DNA from 3 places in the Aquisalimonas asiatica genome. Region 1 is predicted to be linked to each of the others. Evidence: predicted binding sites of a transcription regulator. Region 1 holds the regulator's gene; each other region holds the start of a gene.

Region 1 (5,737 bases):
CGATCACCAGGTCCGCGCGTGACTGGATGGGCACCAGCAGGCGGCGTTCCCGGTCGATGGCGTCCGCCAGGGGGATGTCGCCGGTACTGAGCGGGTGGCGGCGGCGTGTCTCCGAGAAGCGTTTGATCAGTGTGTCGTCGTCGGCGGTGAGGAAGAGAATCTCCGGGCGGATCCCGGTGACGGACTCCAGCTCGGCAAGAAGGCCGGAGAATGCTTCCAGGTCCGTCATGCGGTTGCGGGCGTCGACACCGACGGCGAAGTGGCTGGCCGTGTCCTGCTCCAGGCTGGTGATGTGCTTGCCGAAGGACGACAGCATGGTCACCGGCAGGTTGTCGATGCAGTAGCAGCCGCTGTCCTCCAGCGTGTGGAGCGCCACGGTCTTGCCGGAGCCGGACAGCCCGCTGACGATGATCAGCCGAGTGCCTTCGCTCATGCCGTACCTCCTGTCAGTTGACCGCCGGCGTGTAGCCGGGCGACGACTTCGACCAGCAGGGCAAGAGGACGTTCCGGAGACACGGGCAGGGTGACACGGGGTACCGGCCTGTCGGCCAGCACGGTGTCGTCAACCGTGGGTGTCAGCCGCGGCCAGTCGGCCCAGGACGGAGGTGGCATCAGCCGGATCACCCGGTCCACTGCGGCCTGCGCCAGGACGGCGTGGCCACCGAACAGGTGGGTGACAGACTGCGGGCCAAGGCCGCGGACCTCCAGCAGGCCCGCCAGTGCGGCAGGTGCCCGGCCGATCACGCGCCCGCCCTCGACGCACAGGGCGACGGCGTCGTCCGCGACCAGCCGGTGGCCGCGCCCGAGCAACTGCAGCGCCGTATCACTCTTGCCGGTGCCGCTGTCACCTGTGAGGAGGAGGCCGCAGCCGTGCACGCTGACCAGCACGCCGGGGACGGTGGCGCCCGTGTCACCGGTCACGTGATCACTCATGTGCTCCCCTGGGCGGCCTCCCAGTCCCTGAGCAGCTCATACATGGCGTCGGCGTCGTTGGCATCGCGGAGCCTGCGGCACAGGGGCTGGTCACTGAACATCTCGGCGAGCCGGGCAAGAATCTGGAGGTGTTCGTCGGTGAAATGTTCCGGTACGACCAGGGCGAACAGGAGGTCGACGGGTTCGTTGTCGAAGGCGTCGAAGTCGATGGCTTCGCTGGTGCGGATGAAGGCCGCCGTGGCCGTGTCATTGCCGTCCATGCGGGCGTGGGGCAGGGCGACGCCGTGGCCAAGCCCGGTGCTGCCGAGCTTCTCGCGGCTGATCAGCTTGTCGAAGATGGCGTTCGCCGGCAGGGCGGAGTCGGAGCCGGCCACCATGTCACTGAGGACTTCCAGGCCGCGCTTCTTGCTGGTCACCTGGATGTCGCAGGCGATGCGCTCCGGTGTGATTAGGTCGGCAATCTTGATCATGCTTGTCCACGCAGGGTCGTGTCTGCGGTTTCGGAAGTCGGCGGCGGCCCCGCGCTGGTGGCCGCCGCTGCGCGCTGTTCAGTCCTCTTCGCCCTCTCCCTGGGCCTTGGCCTGGGCGCCTTCGTTGCGCCGGTGGTCGGTCACCTTCTCCTTGTGCTTCTTCACCTGCCGGTCGAGCTTGTCGATGAGCCCGTCGATGGCAGCATACATGTCTTCGGCGCTGGCATCAGCGTAAAGCTTGGCGCCACTGAGCAGCATGGTGGCCTCGGCCTTCTGCCGCAGCTTCTCCACCGTCAGGATCACGTGGACGTTGACCACGTTGTCAAAGTGGCGCTCCAGCTTGTCCATCTTGGAATGCACGTACTCGCGCAGTGCTTCGGTGAGATCCACATGGTGCCCGGTGATGTCGATCTGCATAGAGACTCCTCCCGTATGAGAGCCGGAAACGGCTGGCCCAGTGTTGCCTCAGGCAATCCTTTTTCGTTCGTTCGACGAGGCAATCGACATGGATTCACGATACTTTGCCACTGTCCGTCGCGCCACATCGATTCCCTCATTTTTCAGGATTTCGGCCAGTTTGCTGTCGCTGAGCGGTTTGCGGGCGTCCTCTTCGGCGATCAGCCGGCGAATCCGGGCGCGGATGGAGGTTGCCGAGCACTCCTGTCCGTCCACGGTATGCACGTGGCTGGAGAAGAAATACTTGAACTCGAACGTGCCGCGGGGCGTGTACATGTACTTCTGCGTGGTGATCCGGGAGATGGTGGACTCGTGCATCTCCACTTCTTCCGCCACCTCGCGCAGCACCAGCGGCTTCATGGCCTCCTCGCCCTGTTCCAGGAACTCCTGCTGGTGATTGACGATGCACGTGGCCACCTTGAGGAGCGTTTCATTGCGGCTCTTCAGGCTCTTGATGAACCAGCGTGCCTCCTGCAGGTGCTGGCGCATGGTGGCGTTGTCGTTGCCCTGGTCGCCGCGGCGGACGAGGCCGGCGTAGTAGCTGTTGACGCGGATCCTGGGTGATGCCTCGGGGTTCAGCTCCACCCGCCAGGCGCCGCGCTCCTTGCGGACGTAGACGTCGGGCACCACGTACTCGGCCGCGGGTGTGCCGATCTGGGAGCCGGGCCGCGGGTCCAGGGTGCGTACCAGCTCCAGTACCTGGCCGAACTCCTCCTGGGAGACCTTGAGCTTGCGGGTGAGGGGGCCGAGCTGGCGGCTGCCGAGGAGGTCCAGGTGCTTGTCCACCAGCAGCCGTGCTTCGGCAAGCCAGGGGGTGTCTTCCGGGAACTGCTCGAGCTGGACCAGTAGCGCCTCGCGGGGGTCCAGGGAGGCTACTCCGAGCGGGTCGAACCGCTGGATCAGGTGGCGTACCGCCTCCACCTCGTCGGGCTCCACGGGGTCGTCGCCGTCAGTCACCGATTCGCAGATTTCCTCGATGGTGACGCCCAGGTAGCCGTCGTCGCGGACGCCGTCGATGATGGCCTCGGCGATGGCCATGTCCCGTTCGCTGAAATGGGACAGCTGAGCCTGCCACAGCAGGTGGTCGTGCAGGCCGCCGCTGCTGCCGGCGGTCCGGTTCTCCCACGCCTCGCGCTGGTCGTCCTCGCCGGCGGGCGCGCTGTAGGCGGTGCTGCCGTCGTAGATGTCGTTCCAGTCGGAATCCAGGGGCAGGTCCTCGGGGATGTCGGCCTGGTCCGAGGCGGGCTTGTCATCGGCGCCGTCGTGATCGTCGATCGTGTCGGCGACGTCCGGAGCGGTGTCGGTGTCCGTCGCTTCGCCACCGCTTGCCTCGCCGTCGCCGTCCGTTTCGCCGGACTCCCGGGCGTCGGTCGTGTTCTCGGTGCTGGTGTCGGTATCGGCGGCATTGGCGCTGTCGTCGCCGCGGTCGGTGTCAGCGGCCGCCTCGTCAGCTTCGTCGAGCTCGTCAGCGGGCTCCAGCATCAGGTTGGAATCCAGTGCCTGCTGGATCTCCGTGCGCAGCTCCAGAGTCGACAGCTGCAGCAGTTTGATCGCCTGCTGGAGCTGCGGTGTCATGGTGAGCTGCTGGCCGAGACGTAGCTGCAGCGACTGTTTCATTGGCGATGCCTCTCTCCTGCTGCCCCTCGGGCTGCGGGTCAGGCCGGGCCTGCATGCGAGTGGGTTGATGACCCTATCGTAACTGACTCTGTCGCCGGTTAGAACATTGGCCCGATACTTGCGTGGGCTCCTGGAAAGTGCTAAGCCACGAGATCACAGGCGAAAATGTTCGCCCAGGTACACCTCGCGGACCTGCTTGTTCGCCAGGACCTCGTCGGAGCTGCCGCGGGCGATGACTTCGCCCTGGGCGAGGATGTAGGCGCGCTGGCAGATGCCGAGCGTCTCCCGCACGTTGTGGTCGGTGATGAGTACGCCGATGTCCCGGTCCGCCAGGTGGCGGATGATTTCCTGAATGTCCAGCACCGAGATGGGGTCGACGCCCGCGAAGGGTTCGTCCAGCAGGATGAACTGCGGGTTGGCGGCGAGCGCCCGCGCGATCTCGACCCGCCGGCGTTCGCCGCCGGAGAGGCTGATGCCGTTCTGATCGTGCAGGTGGCCGACGTTGAACTCGTCCAGCAGCTCTCTGGCGCGCTCCCGGCGCTGCTTCCGGTTGAGTTCGGGGCGGGTTTCCAGAATCGCCAGCAGGTTGTCCATGACCGTGAGCTTGCGGAAGATCGAGGCTTCCTGGGGGAGGTAGCCGACGCCACGGCGGGCGCGCACGTGCATGGGCAGGTCGGTGATGTCGTTGCCGTCCAGCTCGATGCGCCCGCCGTCGGCCTGCACCAGGCCCACCACCATGTAGAAGCACGTGGTCTTGCCTGCGCCGTTGGGGCCCAGCAGGCCGACCACCTCGCCGCTGGAGACTTCCAGCGACGCGCCGTGGACCACGGTCTTGCGGCGGTAGGTCTTCACCAGCTTCTCGGTGCGCGGCGGGCTCACTCGTCGTCTCCGTTGTCCTCGTCGTCGGGGAACAGTCGGATCTGCACGCGGCGTCCGGTCTCGGGCTCGCCGCGCGCATGCACCCGGTCGGCGGCCACCTCGTATTCGATACGCTCGCCGGTGAACGTGTTCCGCCCCTGGGTCAGCCGCGCGCCTTCCAGCAGGATGACCCGCTCGGGGCCGGAGGCGTAGTACTCCATGCGCGGCGCTTCCGCCTCGATGGGGCGGCGGTCCTCGCCACCCCGCTGGTTGTAGACGGCGGGCTCGCCTTCCACCACCACGTGGTCCAGCGCCTGATCGCCGGCGTCGTCCTCCCGCAGGTGTACGGTCATGCGGTCGCCGGTGATGCGGCGTGGCCCGCGTGTGAGCACGACGTTGCCGGTGTAGACGCTGACGCCCCGGGCGTTGTCGATCTCGGCGTTGTCGGCGTCCAGGTCGATCGGCTCGGCCTGCGCGCCGGCGGCGCCGAGCAGAATCAGCAGGGCCGGCAGCAGGCACAACGGGAGCGCGCGCCTCCAGGCGCGGACTGCGGAATTACTCCGGCGCATCATAACGACCTCTTACCTCGGACAGCAGTTCCACCAGTTCACGGTCCAGGTAGGCGCGGACGCCGACCCCCTCAATGCGTGCGCCGTCGCGCCAGTAGACGGCGTGACGGTCGGTTTCCGCGTACCGGCGCTCCGGCTCCAGGTGAACCTCGCTGGTGTCCACGTTGGCGGGCAGGTTGTCGCTGCCGCCGGCCCGCCGGATTTCCACCTCGCCCTGGAGGTGGACGTTCTCGACGTTGTTGGTGGCGCGGCCGCGCTCGGCACGCAGGTGCCACGGCTCTCCCGAGTCGGCGAAGTAGGTTACTTCCGGGTGTTCCATCAACCAGAGGTCCTGCCCCTGGAAATGCTCCATGCGCGGCGACGTGACCCGGTAGGTCGGGGTGCCTTCCTCGCTGGTGGCGTTCAGGGTGAACGTCTCCATGAAGTAGTCGGGCCGCTGCTCTGCTTCCTCGGGATCGGCTTCGATGGGCTCATGGGTCTCCTCGTCCAGCACCCACCAGCCCACCGCCACCAGCAGGATCACGGCGACGATTCGGAATGTCCAGCGTTTATCCGGAAGCATAGTCCGCGATCACCCCGTCCAGTGCGCCGTGGGCCGCGAGCAGTAGCTCGGCCATCTCGCGGACGGCACCATCACCGCCGCTGCGGCCGGTCACGTAGTGGGCCGCCGCCCGAACGGCCGGGTGTGCATTGGCCACGGCGAAGGCCAGCCCGGCGCGGTGGAGCACGCCCAGGTCGATGAGATCGTCACCGGCGAACGCCGCCTGGGCGGAGGTCAGCCCCGTGCGCTCCAGCAATGCGGCCCATGCAGCCGGCTTGTCGTGCTGGCCGAAG
Region 2 (5,737 bases), on a different contig from region 1:
ATGTCGTGGGTGATCACGTGGGCGTCCGGGATGAACGCATCGCGGAAGTGGCAGGCGTAGGTGCCGCTGCCCTCCAGCGCCGTGAACTCGGCGCACTGCTGCAGGGCGAAGCCAGGCTGGTCACAGAACGTCACGGCCATGACCTTCCGGTCGCTGTCCTCGACCTGGAAGATCGCCGCGAACGCGTGTTCGGCCGCCAGGTTGGACACCCAGGGCAGGGTGCCGTTGGCGATGTAGCCACCCTCCACGGGGCGGACGCGGATCTTCAGCGCCTCGATGTCGGCCAGGTGCTTCATGCCGTTGGAGAGGCCGGTGCCACCAAGCAATTCGCCGCTGGCGATGCGGGGCAGCAGGGTCTGTCTCGCTTCGGGGTTGTCGGCGTTCTCCAGGTACCACGCCAGGGCGTCCTGGCACCAGACGCAGAAGCCCGTGGACATGCACTCGCGGGAGACGGTCTCCATGAGGCTGATGGCACGTGGGAAGTCGTGGGAGGCGCCGTTCCGGTGTGAAGGGATGTGCTGGCTGTAGCCGCCCAGCGCGCCGAACGCGTGCATGAAGCCCGACGGATAGACACCTTGCCGGTCGATCGCGACCGTTTGCGGCGCCAGTTGATCCCGGACGAGCTCCGCGATCCCGCTTTCAAGCGCGTGATCGGCGTCCATGCCGGGTGCAGGCGCCGGCGTGTGGGGGAATGGTTGTGCGGTAGCCGCCATGGGAACCTCCGGCGTATCTGACGGGGGATGGGCGCGCGGCGACGCGCTGTGCACCGCCGCGCCGGCTGGCCGGTCTCAGGCCAGGCTCATGGTGGTCGGGACCGGGTTGCGCATGGTGTTCGCCACCGGTGACCACTTGTCGGCCCAGGCAACCAGCTCCTCGAGTTCTTCGCGGGAGCAGTCGGCGTCGATGTCGAACGTTGCACGGATCTCCGTGAATCCCAGGCGTTTCTCGCCGGTGTCGCCGACACCCCAGACGCTGGAGATGTTGATGTCGCCTTCCAGGTCGCATTCAAGCTTGTAGACCTTGATGCCCTGGTAGGTGGCGTTGGCGTGGATGCCAACCAGCAGACAGGAGGCGAGGGCGGCCAGAGCGGCTTCCGACGGGTTTGGTGCGTTGTTCTCGCCGAGCAGGGTCGGCGGCTCATCGATCAGGTGGCCGTCCAGATCCCGGCAATAGGTCATCATGCGAAAGATGCCTTCGCACTCCGTGTGGGACTTCAGCGTGTTGACCTTGGTGGGGTCCATCTTCGCCTTCGCGCCCAGGGCCTTCAGCCCCTCCAGATCGATCGGGCGTAACGGCTGCTTGGTGTTTGCTGCGGCGTCGCTCATCGCGTCCTCCTGGGTGTTTGCGTCATGAGAGTTCGACGGGCTCGTTGCAGCAGCCGTGCCAGTCGCATCGGCACCCGGAAGGGCGGCGACAAAAGGTTAATAAAACCGGTGAAATACGGATTGTTTCTAATGTGGTTTGATCCTTTTTCGGAGGGGGCGGAACGAGAGGGGACAATGTGGCCAATGTCGACATTGTCGGCTTTGTCCGGCCTGTTCAGCCGGCGCCCGGCGTGGCCGAAATCCGGCTCAGGCCCCGGCATTCGCTGCAGTGCCGCACGCTGGCACAGCGATTGCTGCAGCGGTGGTGACAACCTGACCGTCCCGCCACCGCGAGGAAGTGTTCAATGAAAAGTCTTGGTGACCCCTACAGTCCTCACTCCGATCTGCGCCACGGGGCCGACTGCTCCTGTGACAGCTGCTCGCCGGCCGCCACGGCCGGCGCGGACGACACACGGCCGGCCACGCGCGAGGACATCGTCGATCGCGCCGTGGAAAACACCCTGGTACGCGCGCTGTTCGGTGGCAACGACATCAGTCGTCGCCGCTTCATGGCCGCAGTCGGCCGGGGCACCGCAATGGCTGCCGTGGCGTCCGCCTTTCCCATGGGGGCGCTGAAGTCTGCGCTTGCTGACGACCTGGGGCCACTGGAGCAAACGGAGATGACCATCCCGTTCCTGCCCATCACCTGCGCGACGCCCATCATCATGGGGGACGCCATGGGCTTCTATGAGCGCTACGGGCTGGACGTGAACCTGGAACGCGTGGCCGGCTGGCCCGTGGTGCGGGATCGCATGGACGCAGGCGAGTTCAACGCCGCGCACATGCTGGCACCCATGCCCCTGTCCATCCGTATGGGCGTTGGCGCGAGCCGGTTGCCCGTGACCATGCCTGCCGTGGAGAACATCAACGGCAATGCCATCACCCTGGCCAACAAGCACAAGGACAAGATGGATCCGAAGGACTGGAAAGGCTTCACTTTCGCCATTCCGTTCGATTACTCCATGCACAATTTCCTGCTCCGGTATCTGCTCGCCGAGCACGGGCTGGACCCGGATCGCGACGTCAGCCTCCGGGTGATGCCGCCGCCCGAGATGGTGGCCAACCTGCAGGCCGGGAACATCGACGGCTACATCGTGGCCGAGCCTTTCAACCAGCGCGCCGTGTGGGAGGGGGCCGGCTTCATCCACACCCAGACCAAGGATATCTGGAGCGGTCACCCCTGTTGTGCCTTCGTGGTCCGGGAGGACTGGGTCGATGCGCACCCGAACACGTTTGGCGCGCTGTTCCGCGCTATCGTGGATGCGACGCAGTTCAGCTCGGAGGCGGACAATCGCAAGGAGATCGCGGAGGCCATCGCGCCGCGCCAGTATCTCAATCAGCCGGTGCCCGTGATGGAGCAGATACTGGTCGGGCGGTATGCGGACGGACTCGGCGAGATCAGGGACATGCCGGACCGGATCGATTTCGACCCCTTTCCCTGGCAGTCCATGGCGGTATGGATGCTCACGCAGATGAAGCGCTGGGGATATATTGACGGGGATGTAAACTACCATCAGATCGCCGAAGAGGTGTTCCAGGCAACCGAGTGCCGGGAGGTCATGGAAGAGCTCGGTTACAACGCCCCCGAAGAGAACTACCGGATCCACGACATCATGGGCAAGGAGTTCGACCCGCGCGATCCGGAGGGCTACTTGGAGAGCTTCGAGGTACGCGCTTGACCGAACGCATGTGCACATGACGACCGATAGCGAGCTTCCCGGCGAGTCGCTGGTTCTGCTGGAAACGGCTCAGTTGCTGGGCCGTTCCCTGCAGCCCGAAGCCACGGTCCCCGCCGTGCTGCGCCTGCTCTCGGAGCTGGTCGGCCTGAACCGGGGCCGCGTGGTGCTGCCCGACGACGACGGTCAGCACCTGCGTATCCGCTACTCATACGGCTTGCGCCCGCATGAGCGCGACCGGGGCGTGTATCGCCTCGGCGAGGGGATTACCGGTGACGTGATGCGCACCGGCCGGGTCTGCGTGGTTCAGGATGTGGATGCGGAGCCGCAGCACCTCTTCCGGGCGGTGGACCGGGCAACGCTGCCGGACGAGACGGTATCGTTCATCGCCGTGCCGATCCTGGTGGATGCCATGCCCATCGGCGTGCTGGGGTGCCACCGGCTGCGCGCGCGGTCGCGCGGATTTCAGGCCGATATCCAGTTGCTGCGGATTGTGGCCGCAATGCTTGGCCAGACCCTGCGCATCCGGTCGCTGATGGATCAGCGCACGGCGTGGCTCGAGGATCAGAATGAGGCCCTGCGCGAAGCGCTTGCCAGACAACAGCAGTATCAGGGCATTCTCGGAGACAGCCCGCAGTTGCGTTCCGTGCTCGACGAGGCAGGCCGTGTGGCAGACAACGATGTCACTGTCATGCTGCTCGGGGAGTCGGGGACGGGCAAGGAGCGGTTTGCCCGCTATATCCACGAGCAGGGCCCGCGGGCGCCGGGACCCTTTATCTGCATCAACTGCAGCGCCATTCCCGCGACCCTGCTGGAGGCCGAGATCTTCGGCCATGAGCGCGGCGCCTTCACGGGTGCCGTGCGGAACCGCCCCGGCAAGGCGGAGCTGGCCGATGGCGGGACGCTGTTCCTGGATGAGATCGGCGATATGGATGTGGACCTGCAGGCAAAGCTGCTGCGCCTGATCCAGGAGCGCAAGGTGCAGCGGGTCGGCGGAGATCGCGACATTTCCGTGGACATCCGCATCATCACGGCAACCCATCGCAATCTCCAGGAAGCCGTGAATCTCGGGCAGTTTCGCCTGGATCTGTTCTATCGTCTCAACGTGGTACCGATTCGCCTGCCCCCGTTGCGGGAGCGGACCGGTGACGTCGTGCAGCTCGCCAGGCATTTTCTCGACGACTTCAATGCCAGGCATCACCGCGATGTCACCCTCGGTCCGGGCGTTCTGGCGCGGCTGCAGAGCTATCCATGGCCCGGGAACATCCGGCAGCTCGAGAATCTCATGGAGCGGGCGGTGATCACTGCGCGCGGTACCACGATCACCGCGGCGGAAATCGAACACATCCTGAACGACGAGTCCGCGGTCAGCGGGCCCGTGCACGTCCCTCCGGATGCCGCTACGGCACGGCAGCAGAACGTTGGGGGTGATGCGGAACCTGCAGACTCAGCGGTGTTCGGCCGGCCTTATCAACGGGTGGACCCTGCGGAGGCCGACCAGCTCCGCTCGGCTCTTGCGCGAAGCCGTGGCAACAAGACCCGGGCCGCGCAGATGCTCGGCTTGAGTGTACGACAGTTCCGTTACCGCCTGACGAAACTGGGCCTGGACTGACCGGGCACCGCCCCTCCGTGTCGAATCACGCCTTCCCCGTGCGACCACTCCATGAAATCCGTGTGATCGTTGAGAGGAGAGTGTCGCAATGCGCTACATGATCATCGTGAAAGGGGACGACCGGATCGAGTCGGGGGATATGCCCGATCCGGACGGAGTCAACGCCATGGCCGAGTTCCACGAGGAGCTGGAACGCGCCGGGGTGCTGGTGGATGCGTCCGGCCTGCGGCCGTCATCCGACGGGTTCCGCGTGCGTTACGGGGGCAGCGACCGCAGCGTCGTGGATGGCCCGTTCGCCGAGACCAAAGAGCTGGTTGCAGGCTACACCATCATCCGCGTCGGCTCTCGCCAGGAGGCCGTGGACTGGGCCCTGCGTTTCCCCAATCCCCGCGGCGAAGGGCAGGCGGCGGAAATCGAGGTGCGCCGCATGTTCGAGCTGGACGACTTCGAGCCCTCCGAGGGTGTGGAGCGGTTCCGGAAGCTGGGAGTGGGCGGGGAGTGAGCCCCTGCCGTTGCAGGTCGGGTAGGGCGGTATTGACCTCAATATAACTTGAGGTATTACCGTTCAATGGAACGTCGAATGCTCAGCGTAAACGGAGGATACGCCATGCCCGCCGCCGCACTGCCCGACTTGCCTGATCTGTCCGCCCGCTGGGAGACGGACGCCCTGGACCTGGACGCCTACCTGCGGCGTATCCAGTACGACGGGCCTCGTGTCCCGAGCCTCGCGGTGTTGCGCGAACTCCAGCGGGCGCACCTGCAGGCCATCCCCTTCGAGAACCTGGATGTGATGGCCGGTATCGAGGTCCGCCTGGACATGGATAGCCTGCAGGACAAGCTCGTCCGGCGCGGCCGGGGAGGTTACTGCCACGAGCACAACATCCTGTTCGCCACGGTGCTCTCTCGCCTCGGGTTCGAGGTGGCGGGGCGCAATGCGCGGATACTGATGGGGGATGACGAACGCCGGTTGACCCCCCTGGGCCATACCATGCTGGCCGTGTTCGTGGAGGGCAGGGCGTGGCACGTGGATGTCGGCGTAGGGAACATCGGGCCCCGGGAGCCGATGCCGCTCGAAGACGGCGTGC
Region 3 (5,737 bases), on a different contig from region 1:
GCGCGTTTTGCCGTGGGTTCCTGCTGGGTCGGGGTGGCGTGTTCCCGGAACGACTCCACCTTCTTCTGCTTTTCGTGCAGGAAGCGGAGGATCTCGCGGCGGTAGCGGTTGTAGTCCGGGTTGTCCGCCAGTTCGATGCGGTCCCGCGGCCGGGGCAGGTCCACGTCGAGGATCTCGCCGATGGTGGCGGACGGCCCGTTGGTCATCATCACGATGCGGTCGGAGAGCAGTACCGCTTCATCCACGTCGTGGGTGATCATCAGTACGGTGTTGTTGAGCTCCGCCTGGATGCGCATCACCTCGTCCTGCAGGTGGGCGCGGGTCAGTGCGTCCAGGGCACCGAAGGGTTCGTCCAGCAGCAGTACCTTGGGCTCCATGGCCAGGGCGCGGGCAATGCCCACCCGCTGTTTCATCCCGCCGGAGATCTCTGCCGGGCGCTGATGCAGCGCATGGGACATGCCCACCATCTCCAGGTTCTTCAGCACCCACTCGTGGCGCTCGGCCTTGTTGCGGGTCCGTTTCTGGGTCTTCTCCACCGCCAGGGCCACGTTCTCGTAGACGGTGAGCCACGGCAGCAGCGAGTGGTTCTGGAACACCAGGCTGCGATCCGGCCCGGGGCTGTTCACTTCCTTGCCATCCAGGATGACGCCGCCGCTGGTCGCCTCCAGGAGTCCGGCGACGATGTTCAGCACCGTGGACTTGCCGCAGCCGGAGTGGCCGATGATGGACAGGTACTCGCCGCGGTCCACCGTCAGGTTGACGTTGTCCAGCACCTCGTTGGAAACCGGGCCGCTGCTGAAGGTCTTGCCCACGTTCTCGATGGTCAGATAATGCTTGCTCATGTCGATTCTCCTTGCGTGTCGGCCGATCAGGCCGACGTGCCGCGAGTAACGAGATTGCCGATGAAGGCCACCAGCCGGTCCAGCAGGAAGCCGATGATGCCCACGTAGACCAGGGCCAGGACGATGTCGCTCAGCATGGAGGCGTTCCAGGCATCCCAGATGAAAAAGCCGATGCCGACGCCGCCGATGAGCATCTCCGCGGCCACGATGGCCAGCCAGGAGAGGCCCACGCCGATGCGCAGTCCCGAGAATACGTAAGGGGCGGCGGCGGGGAGCATGATCTTCGTGAAGTTCTCCCAGCCGTTGAGCTGCAGCACCCGGGCCACGTTGCGGTAATCCTCGGGAATGTTCCGCACGCCCACGGAGGTATTGATGATGATGGGCCAGATGGCGGTGATGAAGATCACGAAGATCGCCGACGGATCCGCGGCCTGGAATGCGGCCAGGGAGATGGGCAGCCAGGCCAGGGGCGGCACCGTGCGCAGCACCTGGAACAGCGGGTCCAGCCCGCGCATGGCCCAGGTGGATTTGCCCACCAGGACGCCCAGGCCGATGCCCACCACCACCGCGAGCAGATAGCCGTAGGCCACGCGCTCCAGGCTGGCCAGGATCTGCCAGCCCATGCCCACATCGTTGCCGCCGTAATCGTAGAAGGGGTTGGCGATCAGCTCCCAGGTGTTGGTGACCACTTCGGTGGGAGGTGGCAGCAACGCGCCGGGCTGCCGGCAGAGAACCTCCCAGAGCACCAGCAGGACGCCGATGACGATGGTGGGCGGGAGTACGTGGCTGACGAGGCCCTTGCCCGCCTGCTCCGCCTTGTGGGCCAGTGTGTCCGTGGACGGGAGCCGGTTGCTCACCGGCGCCAGTGCGGTGCGATTGTCGTTGGGTACGGTGGCCATGATGAAGTCCTCTCGCGTTGCCCGTTAACTGGTGTACTTGATGTCGAGGCTGTCCAGGTAGGCGTCCGGGTCCTCCGGATCGAACACCTTGCCGTCGAAGAATTCCTCCTTGCCCCGGGAGGTGGAGTCGGGGATGGCTGCCGAGTCCACACCCAGCTCGGCTGCAGCCTCGCGCCACAGGTCCTCGCGGTTGACGTGGTCCACCAGGGCCTGGCGGTCCAGGTCCATGGGCAGGTAGCCCCAGCGCTGGTCCTCCACCACGAACCACAGGTCGTGGCTCTTGAAGGGGTAGGAGGCTTGGTCGCTCCAGTAGCGCATGCGGTCCGGATGGTTCTCCACCACGCGGCCGTTGCCGTAGTCGAAGTCCCCGCGCATGCGGTCGATGATGTCGTCGTAGGGGGCGTGGACGTAGCGGCGGCGGGCGCAGATCTCGGCCACCTCCTCCACGTTGTCCGGGTCGGCGCAGTACATCTGCGCCTCCATGATGGCCATGAGCAGGGCGCGGGTGGCGTTGGGATTCTCGTCCACGTAGTCCTGGCGCATGCCGAAGGCCTTCTCGGGGTGGTTGTGCCACAGCTCGCCGGTGGTGTTGGCGGTGTAGCCGAGCCCGTGGTTGACCAGCTGCTGGTTCCAGGGCTCGCAGACGCAGAAAGCGTCCATGCTGCCCACGCGCATGTTGGCGACCATCTGCGCGGGTGGCACGACGATGGTGTCGATGTCCCGCTCCGGATCGATGCCGCCGGCGGCCATCCAGTAGCGGATCCACAGGTCGTGGGTCCCGCCCGGGAAGGTCATGGCGGCGCGCACCTCCTCGCCGGCGTCGCGCTTGTCCCGCAACGCCTTGGCAAAGTCGGTGGTGTCCAGGCCCACCTTCAGGTCGCTGTACTCGTTGGCCACGGAGATGCACTGCCCGGCCAGGTTCAGGCGGGCAAGCACGTACATGCCCACCCGGTCCTCGACCCCGGCGGTCATGAGATAGGGCATGGGCGTTAGAATGTGCGAACCGTCGATGCCGCCGCGCCCGGAGCCCAGCACCAGGTTGTCGCGGACCGTGCCCCAGGAGGATTGCTTCAGGACCTGCACGTCGGTCATGCCGTGGTCGGCGAAGAAGCCCTTCTCCTTGGCGATGAACAGAGGTGCCGCATCGGTCAGGGCGATGAAGCCCAGTTTCGCCTCGGTGGTCTCGGGCTTGCCCGAGGCCCAGGCGCGCTGGCCCAGACCGCCCGGAAGGCTGTGCATGGCGGCGCCGCCCGCGGCCGCCGCCATGCCCTGGAGAAAGCGCCGACGGCTGAAGTGGTTGGTGGTGTGGTTGCTCATGGTGTCCTGTCCCTCAAACGAAAAACGCCCGTCGCATCCCCGCGCAGCGTTGCGGGGACGGGACGGGCGTCGTTGCCGTTGTCTGTGGAGCCGAACCGCCGTTGGCTCGGACTCGGCTCACACGTAGCACGCCCTGTGCCAGGTTCGGGTTTTGTTTAAAAAACAAATAGATAGATTTTTTTCTGGGGTGCAGGGCGCCGTTTTCCTGCGTTATCGGGGTGCATCACTACAAGTAAATACCTCGAAAGGGGTGGCCCGGGGTGGGGTCAACGTGCCCGTCCCCTGAGCAGGGAAGTGGCGGCCTGGCGTCGTCTGCGAGGGGCGTGGTTCTGTTTCTGCCCCGATATGATGCACTGCCATGTTGCAGTGCACCTTTGCGGGGCGCCTGTCGGGGATGCCGGCCCTGGTGCGAAGGCCGCCCCGTCGCGCGGAACCCCCGTCATTGCAGGGCATTCCCCGGTTTTCTCCATCGTCGGCACGGTCCTTGTATCAGTCTTCGGTACCACGCGATCCGCTCCACTGATCGGGGCGACAACAAAGCGTGTCCGCAGCCATCGATCGGCTGCCATTGAACAACGGCGTTCACCAGGCCGGCCCCGTGTCCCGCACACGGAGCCGGCACGGTGAGCGCTTTTTTTTTGCCGATTGCGCGGGGACGCGGCAACGGCGGCGCACGCACGACCTGACGGAGGACGTCATGAAAGAGAAACTGGTTCTGGTCGGTAACGGCATGGCGGGGATGAAGGTCATCGAGGAATTGCAGACCATCGCCCCGGAGCGCTACGACATTACCGTCTTTGGCGCTGAGCCCCACGGCAACTACAACCGCATCATGCTCTCGCCGCTGCTCGCGGGCGAGAAGACGCTCGATGAGATCATGCTCAACGGTGAGGACTGGTACACCGAACACGGCATCACGTTTCACAAGGGCAAGGAGATCATCGAGATCGACCGTATCGGCAAGCGGGTCTTCGCTGCCGACGGCACCGTCGAGGACTACGACCGCCTGTTGCTGGGCACTGGTTCCCACCCGGTGATGATTCCGGTACCGGGGCATGACCTCCCCGGCGTGGTCTCGTACCGCGACGTGAAGGACGTGGACAGCATGCTGGAGGCGAGCCGCAGGCACCGCAAGGCCGTGGTGATCGGTGGCGGACTGCTGGGGCTGGAAGCCGCCTACGGGCTCATGCAGCAGGGCATGGAGGTGACCGTGGTGCACCTGATGCCGTGGCTCATGGAGCGCCAGCTCGACGAGACCGCCGGCCGGTATCTACAACAGTCCCTGGAGGAGAGAGGCATGCGTTTCCGCATGGAAGCGCAGACCAGCGAGATCGTCGGCGATGAAAACGGCATCGAGACCGTCCGCTTCAAGGATGGCAGCGAGGAAGCCGCCGATCTCGTGGTCATGGCCGTGGGCATCAAGCCCAACAAGGAGCTCGCCGAAAAGGCGGGGCTGTATTGCGAGCGTGGCGTGGTGGTCTCCGACACCATGCAGACCTTCGACCCCAGTGTCTACGCCGTGGGTGAGTGTGTGCAGCACCGTGGCACCTGCTACGGCCTGGTGGCGCCGCTGTTCGAGCAGGCGAAGGTGTGTGCCAACCACCTTGCCGGCTACGGCTTCCGGCTGTACGAGGGCTCGGTGACCTCCACCAAGCTCAAGGTCACCGGTGTGGATCTGTTCTCCGCCGGCGAGTTCCAGGATGACGAACGCGTGGAGAACATCGTCTACCAGGACCCTCACGCGGGCGTGTACAAGAAGGTCTGCGTCAAGGACGACCGCATTGTCGGCACGGTCCTGTACGGCGACACCGGCGATGGCACCTGGTACTTCCAGCTTCTGAAGGACGGCACCTCGGTGGCCGACTTCCGCGACTCGTTGCTGTTCGGCCAGGCGCACCTGGGTGATGCCGGTCACGGGGGCGTCAATCAGGTGGCCAACCTGGCCGACGACGCCCAGATCTGCGACTGCAACGGCGTCTGCAAGGGCGATATCGTCCAGTCCATCACCAAGGAGGGGCTGTTCACGCTGGACGACGTCAAGACCCACACCAAGGCGGCCGCCTCCTGCGGCTCCTGCAGCGGGCTGGTGGAGCAGTTGCTTGCCGCCACCATGGGTGGTGATTACGAGGCGGGCAAGGCCAAGCCCATGTGCGGCTGTACCGACATGAGTCACGACCAGGTGCGCGAAGCCATCCGCGACGGCGGCCTCACCAGCCTGCGCGCCGTGTTCGACAGCCTGGGCTGGAAAACCGACGACGGCTGCGAGAAATGCCGCCCGGCCCTGAACTACTACCTGATCTCCACCTGGCCGGACGACGCCGAGGACGACTCCCAGGCGCGCTTCGTCAACGAGCGCATGCACGCCAACATCCAGAAGGACGGCACCTTCTCCGTGGTGCCGCGCATCTGGGGTGGCGTCACCACCCCGCAGCAGCTGCGCTCCATCGCCGAGGTGGCGGAGAAGTACGAGGTGCCCACGGTGAAGATCACCGGCGGCCAGCGCATCGACCTGCTGGGCGTGAAGAAGGAGCAGCTCCCCGGTGTCTGGGGCGATCTCTCCGATGCCGGCTTCGTCTCCGGCCACGCCTACGGCAAGGCCCTGCGCACGGTGAAGACCTGCGTCGGCTCCGAGTGGTGCCGCTTTGGCACCCAGGACTCCACCACCTGCGGCATCGAGCT

The links. The regulator sigma-54, encoded in region 1, starts transcription at its own class of promoters, with help from an activator protein. The targets are predictions, from matches to a motif close to TGGCANGNTNCNTGCTT.
Region 2: the regulator sigma-54 is predicted to act here: its motif matches at 1,605-1,621, upstream of BMZ02_RS01300 (CmpA/NrtA family ABC transporter substrate-binding protein).
Region 3: the regulator sigma-54 is predicted to act here: its motif matches at 3,183-3,199, upstream of BMZ02_RS10800 (CmpA/NrtA family ABC transporter substrate-binding protein).

What each region holds. Positions count from the first base shown of each region.
Region 1 is NZ_FOEG01000002.1:652,743-658,479, reverse strand. Features, by position in the region: gene rapZ (RNase adapter RapZ) at 1-433, opposite strand, end outside; gene BMZ02_RS07780 (HPr kinase/phosphorylase) at 430-933, opposite strand; gene ptsN (PTS IIA-like nitrogen regulatory protein PtsN) at 930-1,403, opposite strand; gene hpf (ribosome hibernation-promoting factor, HPF/YfiA family) at 1,482-1,820, opposite strand; gene BMZ02_RS07765 (RNA polymerase factor sigma-54) at 1,869-3,476, opposite strand; gene lptB (LPS export ABC transporter ATP-binding protein) at 3,630-4,355, opposite strand; gene lptA (lipopolysaccharide transport periplasmic protein LptA) at 4,352-4,855, opposite strand; gene lptC (LPS export ABC transporter periplasmic protein LptC) at 4,890-5,465, opposite strand; gene BMZ02_RS07745 (KdsC family phosphatase) at 5,452-5,737, opposite strand, start outside.
Region 2 is NZ_FOEG01000001.1:265,306-271,042, forward strand. Features, by position in the region: gene BMZ02_RS01290 (acyl-CoA dehydrogenase family protein) at 1-713, opposite strand, end outside; gene BMZ02_RS01295 (OsmC family protein) at 789-1,325, opposite strand; gene BMZ02_RS01300 (CmpA/NrtA family ABC transporter substrate-binding protein) at 1,670-3,043, shown strand; gene BMZ02_RS01305 (sigma-54-dependent Fis family transcriptional regulator) at 3,060-4,652, shown strand; gene BMZ02_RS01310 (YciI family protein) at 4,741-5,154, shown strand; gene BMZ02_RS01315 (arylamine N-acetyltransferase family protein) at 5,260-5,737, shown strand, end outside.
Region 3 is NZ_FOEG01000004.1:198,252-203,988, forward strand. Features, by position in the region: gene BMZ02_RS10790 (ABC transporter ATP-binding protein) at 1-842, opposite strand, end outside; gene ntrB (nitrate ABC transporter permease) at 869-1,741, opposite strand; gene BMZ02_RS10800 (CmpA/NrtA family ABC transporter substrate-binding protein) at 1,766-3,058, opposite strand; gene nirB (nitrite reductase large subunit NirB) at 3,756-5,737, shown strand, end outside.